Regions from separate parts of the Kitasatospora sp. NPDC088783 genome, predicted to be linked through region 1. Evidence: riboswitches for the same ligand, from Rfam matches in the RefSeq annotation. Region 1 holds a riboswitch; the other holds the start of a gene.
The links. Region 1 has a riboswitch for cyclic di-AMP ahead of ACIP60_RS26550 (NlpC/P60 family protein). Riboswitches for the same ligand answer to the same signal wherever they lie in the genome.
Positions count from the first base shown of each region.

Region 2: another riboswitch for cyclic di-AMP. It lies ahead of ACIP60_RS33295 (M23 family metallopeptidase); the one in region 1 lies ahead of ACIP60_RS26550 (NlpC/P60 family protein).

Region 1 is NZ_JBIVKJ010000010.1:213,869-221,136, forward strand. It holds gene ACIP60_RS26535 (carbohydrate kinase family protein) at 1-830, shown strand, start outside; gene ACIP60_RS26540 (hypothetical protein) at 890-1,939, opposite strand; gene ACIP60_RS26545 (NlpC/P60 family protein) at 2,167-3,228, opposite strand; gene ACIP60_RS26550 (NlpC/P60 family protein) at 3,436-4,527, opposite strand; cyclic di-AMP (ydaO/yuaA leader) riboswitch at 4,538-4,691, opposite strand; gene ACIP60_RS26555 (C40 family peptidase) at 5,091-6,131, opposite strand; gene ACIP60_RS26560 (NYN domain-containing protein) at 6,316-7,268, opposite strand, start outside.
Region 2 is NZ_JBIVKJ010000019.1:22,311-29,578, forward strand. It holds gene ACIP60_RS33280 (sensor domain-containing protein) at 1-59, opposite strand, end outside; gene ACIP60_RS33285 (GNAT family N-acetyltransferase) at 254-823, opposite strand; gene ACIP60_RS33290 (hypothetical protein) at 874-1,686, shown strand; gene ACIP60_RS33295 (M23 family metallopeptidase) at 1,739-2,545, opposite strand; cyclic di-AMP (ydaO/yuaA leader) riboswitch at 2,556-2,705, opposite strand; gene ACIP60_RS33300 (YiaA/YiaB family inner membrane protein) at 2,947-3,237, shown strand; gene ACIP60_RS33305 (alpha/beta fold hydrolase) at 3,423-4,301, shown strand; gene ACIP60_RS33310 (TetR-like C-terminal domain-containing protein) at 4,301-4,885, shown strand; gene ACIP60_RS33315 (hypothetical protein) at 4,916-5,107, shown strand; gene ACIP60_RS33320 (hypothetical protein) at 5,284-5,508, shown strand; gene ACIP60_RS33325 (SpoIIE family protein phosphatase) at 5,646-7,268, shown strand, end outside.

The DNA of each region.
Region 1 (7,268 bases):
TCCCGCCGGGCCGCGACTCGCTGGCCGTCCCCCCGGTGCTGGACTACCCGGCGCACACCGGCAACGGCGTGGCCCTGGCCTGCCTGGCGCTCGGCCTGCGCACCAAGTTCGCCGACTTCCTCGGCGACGACCCGCAGGGCGCCCTGGTGCTGGCCGAGTACGCCCGCCGCGGCCTGGACTTCAGCCACCTGCCCGCCCCGGCCGGCACTCCGCGCAGCGTCAACCTGGTCGACCGGGACGGCCTGCGGTTCTCCTTCTACGACGGCCGGCACCCGGCGGACGCCCGGCTGCCGCGCGCGTTCTGGCTGCCGCTGCTGGAGCGCTCGGCGCACGTCCACCTGTCGATCACCGGCGTCAACCGGGACATGTACCCGGACATCGAGCGGCTGGGCCGCAGCAGCTCCACCGACCTGCACGCCTGGGACGGCGCCGACGAGCACCACCTGCACTACGCCCTCCGCTCGGACCTGGTGTTCCTCTCCGCGGCGGGCCTCGGGGGCCGCCCGGAGGCGGCGATGCGCGCGGTGCTCGCCCGGGGCCGGGCCGAGCTGGTGGTGGCCACCGCGGGCGCGGACGGCGCCTTCCTGCTGACCCGGGAGGACGCCGCGCCCCGGCACTTCCCGGCGGTCGACCCGGGCGCCCCGGTCGTGGACAGCAACGGCGCGGGCGACGCCTTCGTCGCCGGCTTCCTGCACCGGCGGCTGGCGGGCCGCCCGGCGGAGGAGTGCATGCGGGCCGGCGCGGTGGCCGGGGCGTACACCTGCACCGTCGCGGGCACCCACACCGCGTTCCTGGACGCGCCCGGCCTGGAGCGGGCACTCGACGCCTGAGCGCGGCACCCTGCCCGGCCCAGCCCGGCCCCGCCCGGCCCCGCCCGGCTCAGCCCGGATCAGCTCCGGAGCCGGGCCACCTCGGCCGTCCAGTCCTTGGTGAACTCCGCGACCCCGATCCCGAGTTGGGCCTTCATGGCGCGCTCCAGCCCACCCTCGCCGAAGGCCCCGACGGTGCGGTAGAGCGCCACCAGCCGGTCCTGCCCGTACCGGCGGGCGATCAGGTCGCAGGCCAGCCAGGCCAGCTCGTAGGCCTGGGCGATGCCGACCGCACCGGCCGTGAACGCCTCGTCGGCGGGCAGCGCGGCGGGCAGCCGCCCGGCCTGGACGTCCTTGGCCAGCTCGGGGGCGATCTGCCGGGCGGTGCGTCCGGCGTCCCGGTAGCCGGTGTAGTCGGCGACGCCCTCGGAGAGCCACAGCGGCGTCCAGGACCTGGTGTCGGCCCGGGTGGCGACGTGGGTGGCCTCGTGGGTGACCACCACCCGGCGGCCGAGTTCGCTGAGCTGCCGGTACGCGTCGGGGTTGACCACGATCCGGTCGGCGGGGGCGTGCACGGGGGCGCCGCCGACCGCCAGGGTGACCGCCGCTATGCCCTGGTAGGCGTCCGCGGAGACGTCCATCCGGCGGGCGAACTGCTGCTCGGTGAGCGGCAGTTCGAGTAGCAGCCGGCCCGTGAACGGCCCCCAGACCGCCTCCACCGCGGGCACCGCCCGGTCCGCCAGCTCGGCCAGCGCGGCCAGTTCCGCCGCCTCGCCGAGGCCGAGCACCAGGCCGCGCCTGCCCTCCGCGGTCCGGACGGTGCCCAGGTCCCAGGGCGCGGCCGCGCCGGTCGGCACCTCCCGGGCCACCCGCCAGCCGGCCGCCTCGCGCACCAGCTCGACCTGCCGCTCCAGCAGCACCGGGTAGTCGTCCACCCCGGCCAGCCGGTAGCCCAGCTCGGCGCCGACCCGCACCCGGTCCGCGTCGGCGGGCGGCTCGGCGAAGGAGGTCAGCTTCAGCGCGTACGCGGCGAAGCGCAGCCCGGCGGTCCGGGTCAGCAGGTCCCGGTCGGCCTCCTCGGCGCCGTCCGCGGAGCCCGCCAGCAGCCCGGCGGTGTCCCGGCCGGCCACCGCGCGGGCCCGCTGCTCCAGCAGCCGTACGGCGGTCTCCCGCAGCCCGGGCGGCGGCGCGGGCGGCGCGGCGGGGGCCGACCGGGCGGGCCGGACCGGCGGGAGCGAGAGCTGGGCGGCCCCGGCGGCGGCCAGCAGCAGGGCGGCCCGCCGGGACAGCGGAGCACCGGCCCGGCCCGGCCCGGTGGCCGTCGCCGGGTCGGTGACCAGGGGCTCGTCGACGAGGCTCAGACCCGCACCACCGTGTTGACCGGCATCGCGCCGACGCTCTCGTAGCGGACCCGGGCCCCGGGGTAGGGGGCGTGCACGACGACGCCCCCGCCGGCGTACATGCCGACGTGGTGCCTGTCGCTGTAGAAGATCACCAGGTCTCCGGGCCGGGCTTCGGCGAGGCTCACCCGCCGGCCGGCCGTGGCCTGTCCCTGCGAGGTCCGCGGCAGGGTCACTCCGGCCTGCCGCCACGACCAGTACATCAGACCGGAGCAGTCGAAGGTGCCGGGGCCGGTCGATCCGTAGACGTAGGGGGAGCCGATCTTGGAGATGGCGGCGGCCAGCGCGGCGGCGGCCCGGTCGGAGGAGGGCGGCTGGTCGCCGAGGTCGATCCGGTCGGTGCCGCGGGTGGCGCGCTGCCGGGCCGCCCGGGCGTCGTCGGCCGTCAGCCGGGCCCGCTCGGCGGGGGCGAGGCCGTTCAGCAGCCGCTGGGCCTTGGCCAGCCGCTCGCGGACCTCGTCCTTGGCGGCGGACAGCCGCTGCCTGGCCTGCTCCAGCTCGTCGAGCTTGGCGCCGGCCTCGTGCCGCCGCTCGTCGAGCCGCCGGGCCCGCTCGGCCAGCTCGCGCAGCCGGTCGCCCTGCCGGGCGGTGGCCTGTTCGAGCGAGCGGGCGCCGGTCAGGTAGCCGGCCGGGTCCTGGTCGAGCATCAGCCGGACGGCGGGGTCGATGCCCTGGGACCGGTACTCGGCGGCGGCGACGGCGCCCAGGTCGCCGCGCATCCGGTTGAGCTCCTCCTGCCCGGCGGCGACCTGGTCCTGGAGGGCGCCGGCCTCGGCCTGGAGCCGCCGCTGCTGCTCCAGCGCGGCGTTGCACTGCTCGGAGGCCCGCTCGGCCTCCTCGTAGAGCTGGTCGACCCGGGCCTTGACCTCGCCGCGGTTGGGCGGGTCGGCGGGGCTGAGCGGGGCCGCGGCGGCCCCGCCCACGGTCAGGCCGAGCGCGCCGGTGGCGGCGGCGGTGAGCGCCAGGGCGCGGGCGAGGCGCTGGACGCCGGGCAGTGGGGTGCGGCGGGGCACGGACACGCGCGACGGCTCCGTTCTGCGGCCGGCCTCCGCCGCCGCCCGCGGTCGGACGGCCGTCCTCGCGGGGGCCCGGGGGCAGAGGTTAGCGATTCCGACCGATCCAGTCCAAACCCTGACAGCACCGAATATTTGACCCCTAATCGGGCATCCGAACGAGAGCGGCCCGGCACCCCGTGCGGGGTACCGGGCCGGGGCCTCGACGGAGCGTCAGATCCGGACGATCCGGTTGATCGGCATCGCGGTCGCCGACTCGTAGCGGACCTGCGCGCCGGTGTGCGGGGCGTGGATGATCTGCCCGTTGCCGACGTACATGCCGACGTGGTGCTGGTCGCCGTAGTAGATGATCAGGTCGCCCGGACGGGCGTTGGCGATGTTGGTGCCGAGGCTGGTGCCGGCCCCGGCCTGCGCCTGCGAGGTGCGCGGGATGGACACCCCGGCCTGCTTGTAGGCCCACTGCATCAGCCCGGAGCAGTCGAAGGTGCTCGGCCCGGCCGCGCCGTAGGAGTACCAGCTGCCCAGCTTGGAGGCCGCCGCGCCGACCGCGTTGCCCGAGAAGCTGGAGGACGCCGGGGCGTTCAGCTCCGCCCGGCCGCTGTCGCGGGAGGCCCGCTGCTGCTGCTGTTGCTGCTGCTGCGCGGAGTCGGCCTTCGCCTTGGCGTCCGCGGCGGCCTTGGCCTCGGCGGCGGCGAGCTGCTCGCGCTCCTGCTGGGTCAGCGTGTTGAGCAGCTCCTGGGCCTTGGCCAGCTTCGCCTGGACGTCCTCCTTGTCGGCCTTGAGGGCCTTGGTGGTGGTGTCCAGTTCGGCGAGCTTGGTCTCGGCCTCCTTGCGCTGCGCGTCGAGCTTGGCCTGCTCGTTCTGGAAGGTCTTGAGCAGGTCGGCCTGGGTGGAGCCGACCGCGTTCAGCGCACCGGCCTGGCCGAGGAAGGTGTCCGGGCTGCTGGAGAGCATCAGCTGCATGGTCTGCGGCATGGTGCCGGTGCGGTACTGCTCGGCGGCGATGCCGGCCAGCGACTCCCGGGCGGAGGTCACCTGCTCCTGCTGCCGGGCGAGCTGGTCCTGGAGCTGGCCGACCTGCTTCTGCAGGTCCTGCTGCTTCTCGACCGAGGCGTTGAGCGCCTCCGTCTTCACCTCGGCCTGCTCGTTGAGCTCGTCGACCTGGGCCTTGACCTGGTCCTTGGTCGGCGCCGGGTCGGCGTGCGCCCCGCCCTGGGCGGAGAGCGCCACGGCAGCGGCGGCGGTGGCAGTGAGAATCGAGACCCGGGCACGGCCGACGGGCTTGGGACGGCGATGGGACGCCACGAAGGCGGACTCCTTCTTCCTCACACCGCCTACCGGGTGAGCTGACGGGTTCGGGCTGGAAGAGATGCCCTACGGCGCTTCACCGACCGCGCGCGGCGGTCGGCCCGGCGCCGATTCACCCCGGGGGAACGTGGTTCCCCGGCTCCGTTCGACAGCACCCCCGCAGGGGTATCCCCGTCGGCAGACCCGGTGTTGACGGTCTGCCCGCTGCGTCACGGACTCGGCGGCGACCTCCGCCGCCGCCCCCCTTGGGCGATCGACACTGCGGTGGTCGAAGCACGACCCTAGTAACCGATCCGTGATCCGTTCAAATCCTTGTCGGAAAAAAATCTGATTCTGAATCAAATACCTCGACACTTATGACCGAACGTGATCGGTTCACTACCCAGCACGGAGCAATTCTCACCCTGCGGCCGGGAAACACCACACCCGGGCGTGTCACGGATCACAGCAGGATCCCGACCCGCCCGGGCGTGTCACAGTGCGTCAGTTGTCGCCCGGTGGGGCGTTTGTCCGATTCGCCGGGCCGTCGACCAGCCCCGGCCGGACCCGACCCGCCCCGGTCAGACCCGGCGGATGGTGGAGATCGGCAGGGTGTCGACCTTCATCGTCTTCACCACGTCACCGGTGCGCGGCGCGTGCACCACCAGGCCGTTGCCGATGTACATGCCGACGTGGTGCCGGTCGCCGTAGTAGATGACCAGGTCGCCGGGCTGCGCGTTGTGCCAGTCGGTGCCCACGTTGGTGCCGTAGCTGCCCTGCGACTGCGAGGTGCGCGGCAGCGAGACGCCGGCCTGCTTGTACGCCCACACCATCAGGCCCGAGCAGTCGAAGGTGCTCGACCCGGTGGCGCCCCAGACGTACGCCGAGCCCTGCTTGCCGAGCGCGGCCGCCACCGCGGTCGCCGCGTAGCCGCTGGCCGGCGGCAGGGTGGACGGGTCGACCCGGGAGGCGCTGCGCGAGGCGGTGCCGCCGCCGGAGCCGCGGAGGATGGAGGCGCGGTCCGCGGCGTTCAGCTTGGAGAGCAGCTTCTGCGCCTCGGCGAGCTTGGCGTTCACGTCGTTCTTGGCGTCGTTGAGCGCCTGGGTCTGGCTGTCCAGCTCCTGGAGGACCTGGGAGGCCTCCTGCTTCTGCTGGTCCAGGCGGCGCTGCTGGTCCTTGAGCGACTTGAGCGTCTCGGCCTGGGTGCTGGCAGCCTGCCCGAAGGAGGTGGCCTGGGTGAGGTACTGGTCCGGGTTCGAGGAGAGCATCAGCTGCATCGACGGGTCGACGCCGCCCTGCCGGTACTGGTCGCCGGCCACCGCCGCCAGCCCGGAGGCCAGCTCGGTCAACTGCTCCTGGCCGCGGGCCACCTGGTCCTGCAGGTCGTCGGCCTGCTTGCGCAGCTGGTCGGCCCGCTCCTTGGCGCCGTTGTACTTCTCGGCGGACTGCTCCTGCTCCTCCAGCAGCTTGTCGACCTGTGCCTTCACCTCGTCCTTGTTCGGCTGGGCCGGGGCGGCGTGCGCGCTGGCCTGGGCCGTCAGGGCGACCGCGGTCGCGGCGGCAGCGGTGAACACGGAGATCCGCGCACGGCTCGGCTGCTTGGGACGGCGGTGGGAGGCCAAGGGGGAGCTCCTTCTTCCTGCTGGACTCACCCCGACGAGTGATGGTCCGGAATATAGGTTTGACGCCAGACCCTAGTGAAGTCCCTGCCTCCGCGTCCACTCCCGGGGGCTTCCGGATGCCCGCCCCCGCCCCCTTTCACGGGACCGTCACACTCCGGCCGCCCGGGGGCCCGCTGACCGCCCCTCAGCTGCGCGCCAGCCGGTTCAGCAGCAGCACCGAGGCCACCGGCCGCGCCCCCGCCGTGCGGACCCCGTCGGCGACCTCCCGGTCGGCGGAGACCACCACCACCGGACGGCCCTGCGGCTCGGCCCGCACCAGCCGGCGGATCAGCTCGTCCGCGGTCTCCCCGGTCCGGCTGAAACGCACCCGCACCCCGCGCGGCGGGGCCATGATCACCGGCACGTCCAGGTCCTGGCCGTCGAACACGCAGGTCACCTCGGCCTGGGTGCGCTGGGCCAGCATCGCCAGCCCGCCCAGCAGCCGCATCCGCTGCTGCTCCAGCGGCAGTTGGGGGTAGCCGGTCTTGGTCACGTTGTAGCCGTCCACCACCAGGTGGACCTGCGGGATGGCCAGCAGCTGGTCCAGCAGCGCCGGGTCGTCCTCGGCCAGGCCGCGCCGGGCCACGTCGTGCGGCGAGGCCGAGCCGGGCTCCACCGCCTCCACCAGGTCGGCCGGGCGCAGCGCGGTCACCGGCAGCGCCAGCTCGCGCTGGAGGCCCTGGGCCGACTGCAGCACGCTGTCCAGCAGCAGCCGCAGCCGCATGTCCTCGACGCTGCGGCCCTCCCGGGCGGTGCGCCGTCCGCTCTCCACCGCGGCCTCCAGCTCGGCGACCCGGTGCCGCAGCCGCCGGGCCTCGCTCTCGGCGGCGCTGCGCTCGGCGGCGGCGGCGGCCCGGGCCTCGGCCAGCTCCCCGGCCAGCCGGCGGTTCTCGGCCTGCGCCCGCCGGGTGTCCGCCTCCAGCGAGCGGACCTTCTTGCGCAGCGACTCCGCCTCCCGGCGCACCCCCTCGGCCTCGGCCCGGTGCCGCTCCAGCTCGCCGCGGGCCGCGGCCCGGGCCTCGGCCAGCTCCTCCTGGAGCTTCTCGGCCAGCCGGGCGGCCTCGGCGGCGGCGCCCTCGGCGTCGACCCGCTCGGCCT
Region 2 (7,268 bases), on a different contig from region 1:
AACCCGGGCCGGTCGAGGTGGCCGCCAGGGCTGGTGACGGGGTACGCAGCGGTGGACATCCGCGGTCCTTCGGGTCGTCGGGCGGCCCCGCCGGTCGGCGGTGCCGGGCACGTGCTCCAATCTGCCGCAGCGGCCCGGCCGGGGTAATGACGCCTGCTGCCGAATCCGTGGTGGGGTTAACCCCCGTCCCGCCCTGCGGCCCGCTCTCCCCCGGACGCGACGGACGCGACGGACGCAGCGGACGCGACAGGCGCTACGGACGCGACGGCCCGGCCCACGGCGGGCCCGGCCACTCGGGGGCCAGCAGCGAGTACTGGAGCGCGTCGTGCCACCCGCCGTCCCGGTGCGACTCGGCCCGGATCCGGCCCTCGTACCGGAACCCGGCCCGGGCCAGCAGCCGGACCGAGGCGGTGTTGGCGGGGTCGCAGCGGGCCGCCAGCCGGTACAGGCCCAGGGTCTCGAAGCCGAGCGCGCACAGCAGCGCGGTGACCTCGGTGGCGTACCCGCGGCCCCAGGTGTCGCGGCGCAGGACGCAGCCGAGCTGGGCCGCGTGCCCGTCCTCGCGGGTGAGCGCGGCCTGGCCGACCGGCTCGCCCGACGGGTCGTCGACGGCCAGCCGGTAGTGCGTCCGGGGCTCCTCCTCGGCGGCCTCCAGGTACAGCTCGACCTGGTCGGCGCAGTCCTCGAAGTCCCGCACCCCGAACGGGAGGTGGCGGACCGTCTCGGGGTCGCCGTGCACCGCGTGCAGGGCGGCCACCTCCTCCGGGGTGTGCCGGTACTCCCGCAGGGTGAGCCGGGGGCCGCGCAGCCGGAGGGTCTCCATGGCCGCCGACCCTACCGGGCGCCGGTCCGGGGACCGGCTACCGTACCGGGGTGGACGACGACGACCTGCACCTGCTCCCCCGTACCCGCGCCGCCGATCTGCTGAGCTGGGCGGACGGGGCGGGGCTCGACCCGGTGCCCGAGCCGGCGGTGCGGACCGTGCTGACCCTGCTGGAGCTGGGCGGGGCCCGGCTGCACGAGGGCCTTCCCGAACTCACCTCCCCGGTGCTGGAGCACCTGCTCTACGAGCAGCTCCACCTGTACGTGCAGCCGGACGGCGACCCGGCGGCGTACCCGGCGGCGGTGCGGCTGCTGATCGAGTGGCAGCGGGCGGCCCGGCGGCTGAACGCCAAGCGCGCGGAGAAGCTCCGCGCGGAGGCCGACTGGCAGGGCGAGGTGCTGCTCTCCCTGCTGCGCCGCTCCGACCTGGTGACCTGGCCCCGGCTGTACGCCCTGCTGCTGCGCGCGGACGGGGTGCCGACCGCGGACCTCGGTGCGGTCCGGGCCTGGCTGGCGGCGTTCCGCGAACTCCCGGAGGAGGAGCGCTTCGCCGCCTTCGACCGGGTGCCCGGCCTGGACGGGGACGGCCACTGGGACCAGCCGGGACGGCCGCTGCTGATCGGCGTCTCCACCGACGGGGCCCGGCGGCTGCTGGAGCAGGGCCTGATGCGGCGCAGCTACCGCAACCTCGCCGAGCTGAACGCCCGCGGACTGCCGATGCCCGCCGAACTCACCGGCGCGTTCGAGGAGTTCGAGGAGGCGGTGGCGCAGGCCGCGATCGACCTGTGCGGCGAGTGGACCGTCCCGGGGCTGCCGCGGCTGCTGCTGGAGGAGTTCCCGGAGCTGGCCCCCGAGGAGTACTGAGCGGGCCGGGGCGGCCGGGCGCGAGAGGGCCGCGCACCGCCCCGGGCGGGGCCTAGGGCCGGAGGCCGAGGTGGTGCAGCCAGGGGAGGGGGTCGACGGGGGCCGCGCCGCCCGGGCGGACTTCGAGGTGCAGGTGGGGGGTGGTGGCGTTGCCGGTGGCGCCGACGGCCCCGAGGACGGTGCCGGGGGCGACCCGGCCGGCGGGGGCGGCGATCCGGGAGAGGTGGCAGTACCAGAGCTCGGTGCCGTCGGGGAGGGTCTGGATGACCCGGTAGCCGTAGGTGCCGGACCAGCCCGCCGAGGTGACGGTGCCGGCGGTGACGGCGGTGACGGGGGTGCCGGTGCGGGCGGCGAAGTCCAGGCCGGTGTGCAGGTGGGCCCAGTGCGCACCGGGCTGGGCGGACGGGTCGGCCAGCCGGTAGCCGGCGACCGGCAGGACGGCCTCGGCCGCGGTGGCCTCGGTGGCCGCGGTCTCGGGCGCGGCCGCGGTCTCGGCCCGGCGGTCGGCGTGCTTGGCCTCCGCCTCCTGCGCGGCGGCGACCCGGGCGGACTCCTCGGTGGCGGTGCGCTGCCCGTCGGCCTGCTGGAGGATGCGGGCGGCCAGGGCGAGGCCCGGGTCCGCGGCGAGCAGTCCCTCGGAGGCTTCGTCGGCGGCGGCGACGGGGGCCGGGGCCGGTGCGGCGGCCTGGGCGGGGGCGGCGGCGAGGCCGGTGGCGCCGAGGGCGGCGGTCATCGCGGTGACGCCCAGCAGCGGTGCGCCGACGCGGGCCTGGCGGGGCAGCCGGGGCCGGACGGGTTCGGTCTCGACCGGGTGGTCGAGCAGCTGGGTGCCGGTGCTCTCGGTGTAGGTCGACGCCACGGGGGCGCGCTCCTTCCTTCCCTGCCGCCGACCGGGTTAGCTGACGGGTTCGGAGGTGGAAGGTCTCCTACGGTCGGGCCCAGGGCCGTCCCGATTCACCCCGGTGGAACGTGGTTCCCCGGCTCCCGGGCCCGACCGCGGGGGTGGGCCCGATGGATTAGGCGTGGCGCACGGTGCCGCATGGTTACGGCGTTGCCGACCGCGCTGCGTTATCAAACGTTAATCCTATGGACCCCATGATTCCAAGCGCCTACCGAGGTGCAGTGAAACTTTCCTGACGCCCTATGGGCGATTTGTGACGGTTCGCCAAGGGGCCCGGTTCCGGACATGACGGACCGTGACGGCGCGGTTGAGTATCCGTACTCACGACCCCCCGCGGCCCCCGGCGGGACCCTGGCCCCATGACCGCATCCGTGCCGCACCGCACCACCTCCGCCTACTACCTGCAGGCCGTCGCCTCCTTCGCGTTCGCCACGGCCGCCCTCGTCCTCGGGATCGCCTACCTCCCGGTCAGCGCCTGGATGCGCGCCTTCCTCGGCGTCGGCCTGCTCTACGAGATCACCTCCGCGTTCACGCTGGCCAAGGTGATCCGCGACCGCCAGGACGAGGGCGCGCTCACCAGCCGGGTCGACCAGGCCCGGCTGGAGAAGCTGCTCGCCGAGCACGACCCGTTCAAGGTCGACGGGATCTGACCGGACGGGGCCTGGCGGGATCCGAGCGCCCGGCGGGCGGGCGGCGCGGGCGGCAGGGGCGGGCGGCAGGGGCGGGCCGGTGGCCGGGAGTTGACGGCTAAGGCTATTAGCCTTAGCTTTATGGCTATCGGCAGGAGCCGGGCCCTGAGCGCCCGGAGCGCCGGACGCCCGCCAGGAGGCCCGCGATGAACAGCACCCTCGGCACCACCACCCGGTACCTCGACGTCACCGGCGGCCGGATCGCCTACGACGACGCCCCCGGCCCCGGCGTCCCGGTCGTCCTGCTGCCCGGCATGCTCGACAAGCGGGCCGTCTACCGCCACCTCGCCCCGCTGCTGGGCGCCGCCGGGCACCGGGTGGTCAGCATGGACCTGCGCGGCATGGGCGAGTCCTCGACCGGCTTCACCGACCACAGCCCGGCCGCGATCGCCGAGGACCTGGCGGCCCTGCTGGACCACCTGGACCTGCGCGGCGCCGTCCTGGTCGGCAGCTCGTACACCGGCGCCAGCGTGGTCCGGGCCGCCGCGCTCGCCCCCGGGCGCACCGGCGGCGTGGTGCTGATCGACGCGTTCGTCGAGAACCTGCCGCTGAACGGCTTCCAGAAGGCGCTGTTCGGCCTGGCCGCCCCGCTGGTCACCGCGTTCCCCGGGCTGTGGAGCGCGATGCAGAAGTTCTACTACCCGGGCGAGCGGCCCGCCGACTTCGACGCCTACCGGGCCGGGCTGGCCGCGATGCTCCGCGAGCCCGCCCGCAAGGCCGCGCTGCGCGGCTACCTGAGGGGCGACTCCGCGCCGGTCGGCTGGTGCGCGGCGGTCGACGTGCCCGCACTGGTGCTGATGGGCGACAAGGACCCGGACTTCCCGCGGCCCGGGCTGGTCGCCGACCGGCAGGCCGCCGCGCTGCGCGGCCGCACAGTGATGATCGGCGGCGCCGGCCACTACCCGATGGCCAGTCACCCGCAGGCCGTCGCCGACGCCCTGCTGCCCTTCCTGGCCGGACTGGGCGGGCCGGCCGGGCAGGCCGGGCAGGCAGGCCCGTCCGACGAGAACGGGACCGCCCGCTGATGCCCCGCGCCGGACTCTCCACCGCCGCCGTGGTGGACCACGCCCTCGAACTGATCGACGAGCGCGGCGCCGAGGCGCTCACCCTGGCCGCCGTCGCCGCCCGGGCCGGCGTCGCCACCCCCTCGCTGTACAAGCACGTCGCCGGGGGCCTGCCCGAACTGCGCCGGCTGGTGGCCGTCCGCACCACCGAGGAGCTGGCCGACCACCTGGCCGCCGCCGTGCTCGGCCACTCCCGGGACGCGGCGGTCCGCGCCCTGCTCGCCGCCTACGCCGGGTACGCGCTGCGCCACCCCCGCCGGTACGCGGCGCTGCCGCAGGCGCCGGACCCGGAGCCGGGCCCGGCGCTGGCCGCGGCGGCCGAACGGCTGGTGGGCGTGCTGTTCGCGGTGCTGCGCGGCTACGGGCTGGCGGGCTCGGAGGCGGTGCACGCGGTGCGGACGCTGCGGGCCGCGGCCCACGGGTACGCCTCGCTGACCACGGCGGGGGCGTTCCGGCTCGCCGAGGGCACGGACGTCACGCTGGAGCGGCTGACCGGCGTGCTGGTCGAGGGCCTGGCCAACTGGCCCGGCGCGGAAGGCGCGTGACCTCCGGGGCGCTGCCGCGTTCTACCCGGTATGAAGAAGCGCAGCCTGCTCGCCTTTGCCTCGCTCGCCGTCGGCGTGGTCGCCTCCCTCACCGCCCCCAGCGCGCACGCGGCGCCGGAGCACGGGGCCGGGCTCGGCCCGCTCAAGGACGCCGTCTCCGCCCCGGACCTGCCGCTGGACGGGGACACCGTGCGACCGGCCGCCGAGCAGCCCGGGGCGTGACCCGGGCGGCCACCGGGCCCCGGGGGAACGCGCCGGTGGCGCGACGTCCACACCTTTTCGCAACCTGACGCCCACCATTCCGACACCACTGGTGCGTAACACTGTCCTTCGGTCGGGAAGTCATACCGCGTGGAGACCTTCCACGGGTGTGACCGACAAGCACGGAGGACCAGGACATGCCGCAGGCGACCCAGCGCACCGAGCCCGGCACCGGGCTGATCCCCGTTCCCCGGACGGCGCCGGACGGCGCGCCCGGCGCCGCGCGCCCGGCGGCCGCCCCGCCGCGGGAGGGCTGGGGCGCCGCGCTGCTGCGCGGGATCGCGGTGGCGCGTTCGCTGCGCTCGCTGCGGCCGGTCGCCGCGCGCCCGCAGCGCGGGTACGGCGAGGTCGACGGCCAGTAGCCGCGGGCGGTGCCGGGAGCGGCCGGGTGTCGGAAATGCCGGTGCTGTCCCACGTGTCGTGAAAGCGCCCGGTTGACCGGTGCGTCCATAAGATGGGCAGCACTGGCACGTCGACCGGAAGGGCCGGGCGCCTCCCCATGGACCAGGACCAGAGCTCCCCGCGCCGCGCCAGCCGGTCCGAGCTGCGGTGCGTACGGGCACTGCTGCGGGCGTCGAGCGCGGCCGAGCTGCTGGCGGCGCTGCTGGCCGAGGGCCCGGCCTGGATCACCGGCGAGGGCTCGGCGCTGTACCTGCTGGACGGCGACGGGGCGCTGCGGCTGACCGCCTCGCACGAGCTGCCCGCGTGGGCGCACCGCAAGTACGCCGTGGTGGACCCGGCGGGCGGGCTGCCGGTGGCGCTGGCGCTGCGGCGGCGGGAGCCGGTGCTGCTGAGCCCGCAGCGGACCAGCGCGGACTACCCGAACGCGGCGGCGGGCCTGGGCACCGGCCTGGTCGCGCTGGCGGTGCTGCCGCTGGTGGTGGACGGGGACCCGGTGGGTTCGCTGGCGCTGGCGCTGGCCCACCGCGGGGCCGTCCCGCGCCGGGACGTGGAGCTGCTGGAGACCTTCGCCGACGTGGTCGCGCACCGGCTCGCGCACCTGTTGGACCACGTGCGGGCGGCCGATCCGGCGGCGGCCGGGCCCCGGCCGGAGATCCCCTCCGCCGACGGACAGTTGGTGTCGCTGGCGGTGCGCTCGGCGGGGGCCGGGGCGTTCGAGCGGGACCTGGTGACCGGCGAGACGGTGTGGGACGCCCAGGCGTACCGGGTGGTGGGCCTGCCTCCGCCGGGGGCGACCGGGCGGGCGCCGGACCTGGCGGAGGTGGTGCACCCGGAGGACCTGCCGGACGTGCAGACCGCCCTGGCGGAGGCGCTGGCGGTCGGCGGCCCGTACCGGGTCTCGTACCGGGTGGTGCGGCCGGACGGCACCACCTGGCAGGTGGACGAGGTCGGCGAGGTGATGCTGGACGTGCACCGCCGGCCGGTGCGGACGGCGGGGCTGCTGACCGGGCGGGCGTGGCGGCCGGGCCCGGCGGGCGGTCCCGCGGCGGCCGCGGCGGCGGGGGCCCGGTCGACCCTGCTGCTGGCGCTGACCCGGGCGCTGTCCCGGGCGGTGACGGTGCGGGAGGTGACCACGGCGCTGACCGACGTGGCCCGGCCGGCGCTGGGCGCGGCCGGGGTGGTGCTGGACCTGGTGGACGAGGGCCGGCTGACGCCGGTGTCCCCGGCGGTGTTCGGCGGCCCGCACCGGGCCGAGCTGAACCGGCTGCACGACCTGGCGGGCGGGGTGATGGAGCACGTGCTGGCCCGGGCCGCGCCGCTGTTCAGCGAGCCGGACCGGGAGCCCCGGGGTCCGGAGGAGCCGGCCGCCTGGACGGTGCTGCCGCTGGTGGCCTCGGGGCGGCAGGTCGGCTCCTGCCTGATCACCTTCGCCACCGAGCGGGCGTTCAGCCGCGAGGACCGCACCATGTACTCGGCGTTCGCGGGCATCCTGGCGCAGTCGCTGGAGCGGGCCCGGCTGTACGACGTGCACCACGAGCGGGCCAGCGAGCTGCAGCGGGCGATGCTGCCGCGCTCGCTGCCGGCGCTGCCGGGGATCGCCTCGGCGGCGCGCTACCTGCCGTCCACCGAGGGGATGCAGATCGGCGGCGACTGGTACGACCTGCTGCGGCTGCCGGGCGGCCTGGTCGGGCTGGTGATCGGCGACGTGCAGGGCCACAAC